2 regions of the Herbaspirillum sp. NPDC087042 genome follow, and region 1 is predicted to be linked to the other one. Evidence: riboswitches for the same ligand, from Rfam matches in the RefSeq annotation. Region 1 holds a riboswitch; the other holds the start of a gene.
What was found. Region 1 has a riboswitch for cobalamin ahead of ACIPHN_RS02620 (CbtB domain-containing protein). Riboswitches for the same ligand answer to the same signal wherever they lie in the genome.
Positions count from the first base shown of each region.

Region 2: linked by a shared signal. The riboswitch ahead of ACIPHN_RS17340 (TonB-dependent receptor family protein) and the one ahead of ACIPHN_RS02620 (CbtB domain-containing protein) in region 1 are both predicted to bind cobalamin.

Region 1 covers NZ_JBIUZW010000001.1:587,438-594,641, forward strand. The annotation lists gene ACIPHN_RS02605 (cobaltochelatase subunit CobN) at 1-799, opposite strand, end outside; gene ACIPHN_RS02610 ((2Fe-2S) ferredoxin domain-containing protein) at 792-1,133, opposite strand; gene ACIPHN_RS02615 (CbtA family protein) at 1,169-1,921, opposite strand; gene ACIPHN_RS02620 (CbtB domain-containing protein) at 1,933-2,139, opposite strand; cobalamin riboswitch at 2,280-2,509, opposite strand; gene ACIPHN_RS02625 (hypothetical protein) at 2,622-3,134, opposite strand; gene ACIPHN_RS02630 (hypothetical protein) at 3,284-4,012, opposite strand; gene ACIPHN_RS02635 (hypothetical protein) at 4,223-4,375, opposite strand; gene ACIPHN_RS02640 (hypothetical protein) at 4,430-4,714, opposite strand; gene pgm (phosphoglucomutase (alpha-D-glucose-1,6-bisphosphate-dependent)) at 4,891-6,540, opposite strand; gene ACIPHN_RS02650 (GlsB/YeaQ/YmgE family stress response membrane protein) at 6,880-7,131, opposite strand.
Region 2 covers NZ_JBIUZW010000012.1:161,332-168,535, forward strand. The annotation lists gene ACIPHN_RS17325 (outer membrane beta-barrel protein) at 1-206, opposite strand, end outside; gene ACIPHN_RS17330 (ABC transporter ATP-binding protein) at 391-1,167, opposite strand; gene ACIPHN_RS17335 (FecCD family ABC transporter permease) at 1,164-2,147, opposite strand; gene ACIPHN_RS17340 (TonB-dependent receptor family protein) at 2,189-4,180, opposite strand; cobalamin riboswitch at 4,266-4,552, opposite strand; gene ACIPHN_RS17345 (protein phosphatase CheZ) at 5,054-5,797, shown strand; gene ACIPHN_RS17350 (chemotaxis protein CheA) at 5,797-7,204, shown strand, end outside.

The DNA of each region.
Region 1 (7,204 bases):
CGTGCGCGCCCTTCTCCGCCTCGCCGCCGAAGTATTGCAGGGCCGGTGGCAGGCCATGGGCCGCACCGGCGGACACCCGCAAGGACGAGGTGAAGACCGGCAGCACATCCATGCCGCGCGCTTCCAGCGCCGCCACCAGTGCATCGATGAAGGCGGTATTGCCCGAAAGCCAGTGAGCGCGATAGAAGATGATGCCCACCGCCGGCTTGCCCTCAGGCGCCGTGGCGCGCAGGGCAAGCCAGTCGGCCAGGGTGGCGTCCTGTTCCAGGTCGGGGTGATGGATGCCGTGTTCCGGCAGGGCTTGCGCGGGTTCGTAGCCGTAGCCGCTCAGCAGCAGGCGATCCGACAGGCAGCGCAGCAGCTGCGCCAGGTTGACGCTGCCGCCGCCATTGAAATAGGCCAATGCCTGCTGCTGCACGTCGGCCGGGGCGGTCGAGGCCGCCGCCAGTTCGGCATCGGGTTCGCCCGTGCCGGACAGCACGATCAGGTGCCGCCCCTCGTGGCGCGCCGTGCGCAGCAGTTCGGGGAAGCCGGCCACCGCGCCCAGCCGGCCCAGCACGCGCAGGACGATCACATCGGCCGCCGCCAGCTCATGGCGCAGCATGGCCCCCAGCGTGCGGCGCGGATTGCCCTGCTCGTCGGTATCGGCTTGCAGGCCTTGCAGGTCGTAGCCGGTGACCGCCGGGAAGTCGGCCGGCAATTGCGCCTGCGCGCTCTCCAGCATGGCCAGGTCGGTGGGGGCGTGCGTGAGCAGCGCAATACGTGGAGTGTGCGGAGTATGCAGAGTGTGCTCAGGCATCGCTGCTCTCCGGTTCGGGATGGACATCGCCGCTGCCCAGGCGATGGAAGATCAGCTCGCTGACTTCGCGGCCACCCTCCAGGTGCTCCACCACCACCCGTTCGATGGCGCTGGCATCTTCGCAGCGATACCAGACCCCCTCGGGATAGACCACCACCACCGGGGCCTGCGCCTTGCAGGCCACCATGCAATGGGTGCGGGTACGCTTGACGCGCAATTCGGGACGGGCGTCGATCTGTTCGCCCAGGACGGCGAACATCGATTCGGCCAGGACGCCGTTCTCGGTGCAGCGCGGCCCCACGCACATCAGTACGTGGCGGTGATGAGTTCTCATTGCTTCACTTTCAAAGGCGCCGCGACGCCGGACAGTCAGCCGAACCGGCGATAGAAGAAGCCGGTCAGGCCACCCAGGGCCAGCCAGAACACGGCATTGGCCAGGGCGGTGGCGTGGATGAAGGCCTGCGCCAGCTCTTCCGGGGCAACGCTGCCGTGGACCTCGGGCTGGGGTGCGCCCACAAGATGCGGCACCACCAGCAGCGCCAGGCCGGCCAGCTTCCACGGCCAGCCGCGTGTGAAGACGAACAGGCCCAGGCTGGCCGCCGTCATGGCCGCCGTCATCACCCACCACAGCTGGCGCGCATGCAGGGGCGCGGCCAGGGTGCCGGGGACTTCGGGCGGCAAGCCCAGCGAAGGCGCCACGAAGAACACGCCATAGCCAGCCAGGCCCCACAGCAGGCCGGTGCGCCAGCTGACGCGGCGACCGCTGATGGCCATCGCGGCCACCAGCATCAGGGCAAAGCCGACCGCCATGCTGACATTGGCCAGCACGGTGTAACCGGTACGCTCGGCGCCATCGGCGGGCTCCCAGGCATCGGCGTCATGGCTGTGCTCGTGGACACGTTCGGATGCCGATGCGGTGGCAGCGGCAGGCCCGTGTTCATGCTGGTGCTCCTCGGCATGGGGCGCGGCAGCTTCTGCGGCCTCGCCCGCCTTTTCATATTCCTCGGCCTTGAGGATGATCTTCTCGACCTGGAATTGCTGCACGCCAGAGAGCAGCACACCCGACAAGGCGCCGGCCACGACCACTGCCGACGCCATGCGCCGGAACACTGTCCAGTTCATCGTCGCCCCCCTCAGTGGCAGGGGAAGCCGGCCGAATGACGGCCGTCGTGGGCGGCGTTGTGCAGCTCGACCTTGGAGGCGAATCCAGCGCCATAGATCAGTGCCGCACCCAGCGCGAAGGCCAGCAGGGACGGGGCGATGCGATCGCGCCAGACGCTGCTGCCGGCGTGGGTGGAGTCGGTGGTACTGCGGGCATCGAGGCCGGAAGTGGTGGACATGGGCTGCTCCTTGGCTAGTGGATGGAAGGGAGAACGCCAATGCGCAAGCGCCCATGCAACATCCTGCCGCACGCGGGCGGCGCTGGAGTGAACCAACCGGAAATGATGGGAGCTGTCCGCATGATCGCCCTCCGCGAGTCATTCAAGAGGTCGCTCCTGGCCGGTCTCCGGGCTGGCGAGACGAAGCCTGGGCTTCGGGACAGGCACCTTCCCATGCACGTGGCACAGTGGCGTTTGCGTGTCCATCCTCGCTTACCGTTGCGGGGGCAGCGCCGGCTTTGGCCGCATTCCCGGAGGAGGGGCCGCACCGGCTTCCCGTTTCAACTGCCGGCGCGGCTGCGCAGGCAATACCAGAAGCAATGCTAATAAGTCCGGGAGTATAAAGGGGGCTGTCCCTGCGGGCAATACGAGAATGTTGCCCGCAGTCAGCGGAGGAAAAGCGGGGGGAACAGCGGGGGGATCATCGAATGATCAGCGCGTGGTCAGCCCGGCGAGACCGAACTGGCGTAGAACAGCCTGAGCTCCGTCCCCATCTGCGGCGGGATGCGGGCCACGAAGGCCGATCGCCATGGGGAATGGCCGGAGCCGCCGCGACGTTCCATCAGGCAGACATAGCGCCAGCCCTGGTAGCGCAACAGCGCAAAGGACGCATGGCGCAGGCCACGCACACTGTGCGGTACCGGCGTACCGAGGCTGACCGCCTGCGCCAGGTAGCCGCGATGGGAATTGACGAACAGGTAGTCGGCGCCATCGACGCTGGCACTGGCATAGCCGACCCGCCAGGTCTTGTTGTCTCCGTCAGGGAAGAACAGCCGGTACGCCGGGTGTGCGCCATTGTCCATGGCCTGCAAGCGGCCTTTGAGCGGCGCAATCACCACCGGATTGCCATCCAGCGGGCCAAAGGCCAGGCAGGTGTCGATCACCTCCTTCGGAGGCTGCTGCGCCACGCTGCACGAGGCATTGCAAACCAGCAGCACAGGCCAGACGGCGCGCATCGCGGGCATTGCCAGGCGGCGAAAAAGGGGGCACACATACATGGAGCTGGCACTTTCACGAACGACAACGGGGACCCGGGCGGGTCCCGGTCAAGTCATCGTTACAGAACCAGGTTGCGTGCGATATCAGAAAAGTCTGAATGTTTAGGTCAAAAATTGCTGTGCCAGTCCCTCCCGACCCGGTCGCCCTGCTTCCCGCCGACGCCGCCCAGTGCGACGAAATGCCATTGTGCCGCCTCGACATCGTAGAGGGCGACCTGGTTGACGTCCTCCCCGGCCGCCACGGTAGCGGGAATGCGGTCGATGGCGCGGCTCGCGTGCGCGGCGCGCTGACGATCGCTGCAGGCGAGGATCGCGCTCAGCGATTCGGCGTGGGCAAACAGACCGGCGCCTTCCCACAGGCGCTGATAGGACGTCAATTCGTCTTGCACAAGCTGCAGATGTACCGACTCGATCCCCGGCCATACCAAAGCCTGCCTGGCCAGCGACAGCCGTACCAGCGCCCCCTGGCGACGTACGGCCAGGGCGCCGTCACGCGCGCCCCAGGCCAGATGCAGGCAGTAGTGCAGCGGCCCCGTGCCACTGCCCAGCAATTCCCGCGGCTCGAAACCGGTTGCCGGGACCACCTGGTACTGCTCTGCTGACAGACCGCACCAGGCAGCGTCGAAACAGGCATCGAAGGGCGACAGATAGACCACCATGGCCGCCTGCGGCTGGCCATGCCGGTCAGCCCGCTGCTCGCACAGGACCTGGCAATCGCCCCATTGGCCCGACCGACCACCCTCCTGCCGTGTGCGCAGCACGACATGGAGCGATGCCGGCGCCTCGATCACATGCCGCGTGGGCAGGTGGTACATGTGTTTGGGCAGATGGGACAAGACCGGCTCTCCTCGCAAGATGACAACAATGACAACAATGACAACAATGGCAACAATAACAACAATGGCAACGACCCTGGAACACTCTCCAGCGCAAGTTCGCCATGTTTTCACATCTGCAGGCGTGCCGGTATCAGAAAAGTTCGAATATGTCAGTCAACTTGCAGGAACCAGATGGATTTGTTGTCCCGCCAAAAGGACCAGCGATCCTCACGACGACATGCGAATCGGCTTGTCCGAGGGACGCGGGTTCAGCGGCGGGTCCTCGACCGGAATGGGATCGTCATCGGGCAGCTCCGGCGGCGGCAGATGGGGATCATGGGTCGGCGGGTTTTCCTGGGGGGTATGCAGGGCAAAGCTCAAGTCAGCCTCCTCTCGGGCATCGGCCGATGGACCACACACGGATGGACCGTGCGCTCAGTCCTTGCCGATCGTGGTGCTAGGGTTCTGGTGTGGAATGGGGTCTTGCGACGGTGTCGGCTCCAGCGGTGGAACCTCCACCGGCGGCGTATCCTGGGGCTTGTGCATGTGCGTCTCCGGTGACGATGGATGAGGGCGCAGTGGCTGGTCTGCGGGACCGGGCAGCACGCCGTCGTCGGCATTGGCCCAGGGATCTTCGGTGCCGTCCGGCTCCAGTCCCCGCTCGGCGGCTGGCTTGGGCTGGCTGATGGCAACGCGGGATTGCGATCGTACGGGTTCCATGGCGCTCCTCCTTGGCCGGGTTGTGGCATGGAATATTCATTCTACGACGTTGCGCGACACGTCACAGCAGGACACCCGCCCATCCACCTGTAGGAGGGATGGAAAAAACGCCGCCAGCCTCGCGGCCAGCGGCGTTTCCGGTCTCCTCCATGCGGGCCTTGGCCCCGATGCCGATCTCAGGCGGCCTTGAGCGCCCGGCTGACGATGTCCTGCGCCTCGGCAAAGATCTTGTCGAGGTGCGTCTGGTCGCGGAAGCTCTCGCCGTAGATCTTGTAGATGCTTTCGGTACCGGACGGGCGTGCCGCGAACCAGCCATTGTCGGTGACGATCTTCAGTCCACCGAAGGCCTTGCCATTGGCGGGCGCCGTCGTCAGGACCTCGCGGATGGTGTCGCCCGCCAGCTCGGTGGAAGTGACGTCGTCCGGCGACAGCCTGGACAGGCGGGCCTTCTGCTCCGGAGTAGCGGCGGCTTCGATACGGCCATTGAGCGGCGCGCCCAGTTGCTGGGTCAGCTCCTGGTAGATGCGGCCCGGGTCGTTGCCGGTGCGCGCGGTCATCTCGGCGGCCAGCAGCGCGGCGGTGATGCCGTCCTTGTCGGTGCTCCAGGGCTGGCCGTCGAAGCGCACGAAGGACGCGCCGGCGCTCTCCTCGCAACCGAAGGCCAGGCTGCCGTCATACAGGCCGTCGACGAACCACTTGAAGCCCACCGGCATTTCCACCAGCTTGCGGCCCAGGTGGGCGGCGACCCGGTTGATCATCTGGCTCGATACCAGGGTCTTGCCCACGGCCGCATCGGCGCGCCAGGCGGGACGATGGCGGAACAGGTAATACACCGCCACCGACAGGTAGTCGTTGGCCGGCATCAGCCCGCTGCTGCTGGCGACGATGCCGTGGCGATCATGGTCGGTATCGCAGGCCATGGCCACGTCGAAGCGATCCTTCAGGGCAATGAGTTCGCTCATCGCATAGGGCGAGGACGGGTCCATGCGGATCTGCGCATCCCAGTCCAGCGGCACAAAGCGGAAAGTGGCATCGACGTCGGTATTGACCACTTCCAGGTTGAGCTTGTAGCGGTCAGCGATGGCCGACCAGTAATGCAGGCCGGCGCCGCCCAGCGGATCGACACCGATCCTGACATTGGCGCCGGCAATGGCGGCCAGGTCGATGATATTGGGCAGGTCGCCAACATAGCTGTCGAGGTAATCGTAGCGACGCGTGGTCTCGGCCTTGAGCGCCTGCTCGAAGCTGATCCGGCGCACGCCCTGCAGCTGCTGCTCCAGGTAGGCGTTGGCGCGCTTCTCGATCCAGCCGGTGACGTTGGAATCCGACGGGCCGCCATTGGGCATGTTGTACTTGAAACCGCCATTGTCGGGCGGGTTGTGCGAGGGCGTGACCACGATGCCATCGGCCAGCTTGTCGCGGTGCACGCGGTTATGCGTGAGGATGGCGTGCGACACGGCCGGGGTGGGCGCATACGGGCTGCCCTCGGCCAGCATGGTCACCACGTCGTTGGCGGCCAGCACTTCCAGCGCGCTATGCCAGGCCGGCTCGGACAACGCATGGGTATCGATGCCCAGGAACAGCGGCCCCTTGAAGCCCTGCTCGCGGCGGTAGTCGCAGATGGCCTGGGTAATGGCCAGCACGTGCCATTCGTTGAAACTGTGGGCGTTGGCGTTGCCACGATGGCCCGAGGTCCCGAAGGCCACGCGGTGGCTGGCTTCGGCCACGTCGGGACGCAGGCTGTAGTAGTTGGACAGCAGCACCGGCAGATTGACCAGTGCCGAAGGGGCGGCGCGCTTGCCGGCCAGGGGATTGACGCTACTCATGGTGGCTTTTCTTGATAGATGGAAACAGGACCGCATTGGGACCAGCCATGCCGGCGCAAAGTGCAGCGCCGGGACAGCCGATTCTCTTTCTCGCTATGTTGGCGGGCATTGTAACGGCAGCGCAGCATTTGCAGCGCAGCATCGTGCAATCTTGTAGAGGGGCTTGCCCTGGATCATTTTCACCCCGAGGGAGCCGCCCGCCCTGCCGGTCACGCCGACATGGAAAATGCGCCCGCGCGCAAAGGCGCGGACGCATCGTCCAGGGGCTGCCGCCGGCAATGGCATTCGTACCGATTTGTACCTGATTTGTACTTGGTTTTTGCCTGGCTACGGGGCTGCTCAGGCCCGCCTGAAGGCGCGCACGATCACCAGCAGTACGACCGCGCCCAGCGTAGCCGTGATGATGGAGGCCAGGATACCGCCACCCACGGCGATCCCCAGCAAGCCCGCCAGCCAGCCACCGATGACCGCGCCGACGATGCCGATCAGGATATCGGCCAGCAGCCCGAAGCCGCCGCCCTTGACCAGTACCCCGGCCAGCCAGCCGGCCACGGCACCGATGATCAGCCATGCGATGAGTCCATGTTCCATGATGTTCCCTTTCCATATCGTTATCGGGTGTCTTTGCTCGTTCCGCCGCATGCACTGCAACGGATGAGGTCAT
Region 2 (7,204 bases), on a different contig from region 1:
ATCTGATAACCAACCAGGGCGCGCAGGGCGCCAGTTTCGTTGGTTTCGGAGGTCTTCACACCGTTGGTCGGGGTGGCGATGGCGTTGATCGAGGCGATACCGCCTTCGAGTCCGACATACACGCCGCTGTCGGCGGTCTGGGCTGCCACCGAACCGGCGGTCATCATTGCGGCTACTGCTACTGCTGCTGCGATCTTCTTTTGCATTTCTTATAATCCCTAGGAATATGTCAGTCTTTTGTCAGGGTTTCCCCGCCGCAATTATATCGACTGGTGAGAATGCGTAAATATTTGTTAAGGGATTTCTCGAACAAATTCGATTTTTTAGACGAAAAACAACAGCGCATCCCCTTACGGAGTACGCGCCCGACACACCAGCAAAGTGCGTTCGCTAGAGACTGGAAAGAAAGACGCTGCAGCCATCCTGGCTGAGCTGAGTGAAGCGGCAGCCGAAGGCGGCTTCCAGCAGGGACGGCACCATCACCTCACTGACGGTCCCGGCATGAGACCCGTCAGGTCCCAGCAGCAGGACGTGGGTCGCGAAACGCTTGGCCAGATTGATATCGTGACAACTCGCCACCACCGCCTTGCCCTGCTCCGCCAGCCCGCGCAGCAATTGCATGATCTGCAATTGCGCGGCGATATCCTGGTGTGAAGTCGGCTCATCGAGCAGGTACAAGGCCGGATCCTGGACCAGCAGTGTGGCCAGCGCCACGCGCTGCCGCTCTCCGCCCGACAGTTGCAGCAGGTCATGCCCGGCCAGCGCGGCCAGGCCGACCTGTTCCAGCGCCGCCCGTGCCAGTTCGCCATCCCCAGCCGGCTGCCCCCAGCCGCCACCATGCGCGAAACGCCCGGCCTGCACGGCCTCAAGCACCGGCAGGGAGAAGGCATCATGCTGCTGTTGCAGCAGCAATCCCCGGTGCAGGGCCATGGTCGGCACGGCCATCCCGGCCAGCGGCTGTCCTTGCAATAGCAGTTGGCCGGCATACGGGCGCTGCAGGCCGGCGGCGGCGTGCAGCAGCGTGCTCTTGCCGATGCCATTGCGCCCCAGCACGCACCAGAACTCGCCAGCGCGCGCTTGCCAGTCCAGCCCCGCAAGCAGGATGCGCCGGCCTGCCCTGATCTCCAGCTGCCGGGCCTGCAAGACCAAGTCGTCAGGGCGGCTCATACACGGCTCCGTGCCAGCAGCCACAGGAACACCGGCACCCCGACCAAGGCCGTGATGACGCCCACCGGCAATTGCACGGGGGCCACCACGGTGCGGGCCAGCAGGTCGGCCAGCGTCAGCGCCGCGCCGCCACCCAGGACCGAGGCCGGCAGCAACAGCCGCTGGTCATTGCCCCACAGCAGCCGCAAGGTATGCGGTACTACCAGGCCGACGAAACCGATGGTTCCGGCCATGGCCACGGCCATGGCGGTACAGGCCGAGGCCACGCACAGGCTCATGACCCGCAGGCGCAACACCGGCACACCCAGCAACTGGGCAAAAGCATCGCCACGCGCCAGCAGGTTCAGCGACGGCGCATGTCGCAGGCTCCAGATCAGCGCCAGCAGCAGCACGACCGCCGCCAGCGGCAGCAGGCGGGCATCATCGAGGTCCCCGATCAGCCAGAACACCATTCCGCGCAATTGCGCGTCCGGCGCCACCGACAGGGCCAGCGAGATCAGCGCGCCAAAGCCGGCCGCCAGCATCACGCCGGTCAGCAGCAGGCGCTGGCTGGACAGCAGCGGCGAGGTCGCCAGATGCCGCAGCGATTGCCGTACCAGGCCAAACAGCAGCGCCATCGCCAGCGCCGCTCCCAGCAAGGCGCCAGGTGCGGTCGCGGCCTGTACCGGCAGGCCCAGGTGCAATGCCGCCAGCATGGCCAGCAAGGCCCCGGCCGCCGAACCACCAGACAGGCCCAGCACATACGGATCGGCCAGCGGATTGCGGAGCAGCACCTGCATCAGCGCCCCCGACAAGGCCAGCGCGGCGCCCACCACGAACGCGGTCAGCGCGCGCGGCACCCGCAGCGACAGCAACAATGACACCGTGTCGGCCGGGGCCGAAGGACGCAGGCAGCCCGTGCTGCCGCACAAGGCGGCCGCCGCCAGCGTCAGCAGCGACACCAGCAACAAGACGGCAAGCAGGGAGAACAGACGTCGCATCGGCAATCCGGATGGGGAGGTTGGAATTCAGGCGTCCCGCATCAGAAATCGTAGCGGGCCGTGAATTTTACCGCCCGACCGTTTTCCGGATAGATGCCGGAGACGGCGCCACCGGAACAATCATAGGCCTGGGAATAGTAGGTGCGGTCGGCCAAGTTGGTCCCGGTCACGGCAAACTCCCAGGCGCTCACCCGCACCGCGTAACGGGCATCGAGGGTGGTGAAGGAGGGCATCCTGGCGCAGGTATTGGCGAAGTCATTGCCCATGCGCTGACGGTCCACCCAGCGCACACCGGCGTCGGCGCTCTGCTGGCCGGACTTCCAGTTGATCCGGGTCGACAGGGTGTTCCTGGGCACCAGCGCCAGCTCCTTGCCGTTGTTGACACCATCGGCGAACTTGGCGTCGATATGCTGGTAGTTGGCGCTGAGGGTGATGCTGTCGTTCACGCGCAGGCGCCCTTCCAGTTCCACGCCCTGGTGCAGGGTGGGATCGAGGTTGCTGTTGGCACCGAAGCCGCCATTGGCGGTGGGATCGTAATACAGCTCGTCACGCACGCGATGGCGGAACCAGCGCGCCGTCAGCTGGCGCGCATCGTTACCCAGCGTGGCACCCAGCTCGACGTCATGCGACACCTGGGGCTTGAGCACCTGGCCGCTGGGCAAGGCGGTATAGCCGTTCTCGTCGGGCGTGGCCAGGCGGTAGCTCTGGCCAGTCTTGGCGAAGGCGCGCAACAGCGGCAGCGGGGCGTAACTGGCTTGCAGGTCCCAGGCATTGACGGCACTGGTCCGGTTGTAGGCGCCCGAGCCGCTGCTCTGGGTGAACTGCTCGCGACGCACGCCGGCCGCCAGGCGGGCATTGTGGTCGAACTCGATCTCGTCGCGCAGGTACAGGGCCTTGGCATGCTGGGCCGCATCGCTGTTGCCATAGCTGGCGTTGGTGACGCTGTTCCATTCGGTGAGGTCGGTGCCGACGATCCATTCATTCTTCCATGGCCCGCTTTGCAGCACATGGCGCAGGCGCGGCGAGAACTGGGTCAGGCGGATATTGGCTTGCGAGGTCGAGGCGCTGCTCACGTAGTCGGCGCGCGAGATCTTCTCGCGATGAGACAGCTCGGCGGCCACGTCGAAGTCGCCGAAGCGGCGCTCCAGGAAGGCTGTCACCGTGTCGTTGTCATAGGAGCCATGATCCAGCGGCTTGCTGCTCTGGCGCGGATCGGCCTGGTACTGGGCCTGGGTGAGGCTGCCCGGCAGACCGAAATCGGCGCGGGCGATATTGGCGCGCAGACCAAAACGCCAGTCGCTGGCGAACCACTGCACGGTGGTACTGAAGTTTTCCTGGTTGGATTTCGCATTGTCGCGCCAGTTGTCGCTATGCGCCTTGGCATAGCTGGCGTCAATCGACATGTTGTCCCAGCCGCGCGAGACGGCGGCGCGCCCGGCGCGCTGGCCCTGGTTGCCCAGCTCGGCCACCACCGTGCCATGGCCATCGTTGGCTTGCGGACGGCGGGTGATGATCTGGATGGTGCCGCCGGTGGCGCCGCTGCCATAGAGCACGCTGCTGCCACCGCGCACGATCTCGATGCGCTCGATGGTCTCGATGGGGATGGAGGACAGCAAGGGTGTGGACAATTCGTTTTCCGAAATCCGCACACCATCGACCAGCACCACCATGTTCTGGTCGCCATTGGTGCCGAAACCGCGCAGGTCCAGCGGGAAATCATTGGGGCCGGCCGAACTCTGGCGGCCATAGATGCCGCCCAGCTTGCGCAGCGCCTCATTGGCATTGTCGATGCCGGCGGCGCGGATCTGCTCGGCCGTGATCACGGTCGTGGCCACCGGCGCAAAGGCCGGATCATTGGGGAAGCGCGAGGCCGACACCACCACCGCCGACAACGGGGTAGTGGCATTGGCCGTATCGGACTCGGCCTGGGCAGGCAGCTGCCAGGCGGCCGCGACGGCCAGACTCAGGGAAACGGAAGCGCGCAAGTGCATGCTGGGGGCAGCGCGATGGCCCCGCGAAACGATGTTAGACATGGTAGTGAAATCCGGTGACATTCCCCGGCCTGCCTCCCCGCAAGCCGGATTCAACGGAAGCCGCCCGGACGATATGGCGTACAGGCAAGCTCCCCCCCGTCCTGGCCGGTATCCGGGCTGCAGGCATGACCATCGGCCTTCCCATGCATTGCTTGCACGCGGCAAGATGCACAGTGGCATGGAAGATGGATTGCCGGCACTACGCAAGGTCTCTCAAGGAGACATTGGCACAAGGCCGGCGCCTGTTTACCGTTGCGGGGGCAGCACACATTGACCACCGGAGCGGCCTTGCGGCCAGCCTCGATGGCGGGTGTTTCCCGTTTAACTGCCGGCGAGGACACGCCGGCGGGCACCAAAACGGCGCCATTGTAGGCGCGAAGCCACTTGTCTCACAAGCAAGAGAAGAAGACTGATGTAAATCAGCACAAGTTGGGCATATGTATTGCTTAAAAGAAAAAGATGGATAAAATCCAAAGCAATATCGAAAAATTTCGAAGTCAATTCAAGAAGTTTCAAGAAGTGGGGGCAACACCAGTCCGACAAGCCAGGCGATCCGCCGCTTTGTCAGGAAGTTGACAGCTTGAAGAAAAAACGGAACAGATGGGGGATTTCACTCGCTATTTAGCCGATGAAATGGTCTGCGCGCACCCTATACTCGGCAGCATGGCATCGTCGACCCTCGGGCTCTCGCTCCTTGGCCTTCCCTGTCATCCCTGAATCGCCGTTGACGGCCGCTGGACTTCAGAGACGGTCCCGGTCTGCCGATATTGCAGGTTGGGCTGTGGTCTGGCCTGGTGGAACGACTCATTTGACTTGCCTGGACAGGCAGGTTGCATAAAAAGTGCACTACATTTGTTGGGAGAATTTGTAATCATGAGCGACGACGTTGATCTGGAAGCACTGTTTGACGAAATTTCCGCGCAAACCCTGCCGGCCATGAGTCCCACCGGCGAGGCATCGCCTCCCCAGGCCGTCGCCGCCGACGAGGCCAGCCCGGAATCGACGGAAGACCAAAGTGACAAGCCCATGTACGAGCGCCTGGGTGGCATCGTCCGCCTGCTGCACGACTCGATGCGCGAACTGGGCTACGACCGCTCGCTCACCGACGTGGCCGAGCAGATCGGCGACGCCCAGAGCCGCCTGGAACATATCGCCACGCTCACCGAGCAGGCCGCCAACAAGGTGCTCAATGCGCTCGATTCGGGCATGCCTGCCCAGGATCGCCTGCAGGAACAGGCCAAGGACATCAACGACCGCTGGGCCAGGCTCTATGCCGGCCAGATGAGCATCGACGAGTTCAAGCAACTGGCGGGCGATTCCCAGAAGTTTTCTGCCTCGGTGGTGGAATCGACCGAAGCGGAAAAGGCCCGCATGCTGGAAATCATGATGGCCCAGGACTTCCAGGACATCACCGGCCAGCTGATCAAGAAGATCGTGGGCATCACCGCCAGCGCCGAGCGCGAGCTGGCGCAGTTGCTGCGCGACAATGCACCGGCCGAGGTGCGCGCGCAGATCGAAGCCGAGAAACCGGTTTCGCTGATGAATGGTCCTGCCACGCCGGGAACGGCCATGGGCCAGAACGATGTGGACGACTTACTCGATAGCCTGGGGTTCTAATGGATGACGAAATGCTCAAGGATTTTGTCGTTGAAGCGTTGGAGCTCGCCACCAACGTGGAAGAGCATCTGCTGACGCTCGAACGACATCCTGATGACCTTGAAATCCTCAATGCGGTCTTCCGCGCCTTCCACACCATCAAGGGCGGCGCCGGTTTCGTGAACCTGCCGGCCATGGTGTCGGCCTGCCACCTGACCGAAAACCTGTTCGACGCCCTGCGGACCGGCAAGGCGCCCGTGACGCCCCTGGCCATCGAAGCGGCGCTGCAAGCCAGCGGTTTCGTGGCCGATCAACTCAACGAGCTCTCCAATGGTGCCGCGCCCGATAGCCTGGCGTCGATGCCGACCGAGCTCAAGGACATCCTGACCCAGGCCATCGAAGGTAAGGCCGAGGCACCCGCCCCGGCGGCTGCGGCGCCCGCGCCCGCCCCTGCCCCGGTGGCCGCCGCTGCACCTGCTGCCGTGACGACGTCGGCCGCTGCCATCGATGGCAGCGCCAGCGTGATGAACAATGGCCAGCTGGACTGGAACGCGCTCTACCAGGCCCTGGTGCCGGGCGCCGCAGGCGCCACCGCCCCGGCCGTGGCAAGTGCAGCCCCCGCAGCCCCCGTCGCCGCTGCGGCCAGTCCGGTCGCGGCAGCGGCCGCTCCTGCTGCACCAGCTGCGGCTGCAGCCCCGGCCAGCGCCGATGGTGGCGAAGCGAAGGCCGCGCCTGCACAGCACAACCGTCGCTCCACCGACGCCGCCAAGGAAGAAAGCATCCGTATCGATGCCGGCAAACTCGATGCCCTGCTGGAAGTGGCCGGCGAATCGGTGCAGGCTGCCAACCAGGCCGCCGTCCTGCTGGAAAAACTGCAGCAGTTCAAGTTCGAAGGCACGGCTGGGGCCCTCATGTCGACCCTGGCCGAGACCCTGGGACGCGCCTCGCGCTATTCCAGCGAACTGCAGCGCGCCACCCTGTCGACCCGCATGCAACCGGTGGGCCGCCTGTTCCAGAAGTTCCCCCGACTGGTACGCGAACTGGCCAAGGATCTGGGCAAGGACGTCGATCTGGTCATCACCGGTGCCGAAACCGAAGTGGACCGCGTGGTGGTGGACAGCCTCTACGACCCGCTGGTGCACATGCTGCGCAATTCGCTGGACCACGGCATCGAAGTCGATCGCGTCGGTGCCGGCAAGTCGACCAAGGCCACCATCTCGCTCAACGCCTGGCAGGCCGGTAGCAGCGTCATGATCGAGGTCTTCGACGACGGCAAGGGCATGGACCCCGACATGCTGCGCAGCAAGGCGCTGGCCAAGGGCCTGATCAACGAACACCAGGCGCTCACCTCCGATGAGGCCCTGCAACTGGTGTTCCTGCCCGGTTTCTCGACCAAGGAAGTGGCCTCCAGCGTCTCCGGACGTGGCG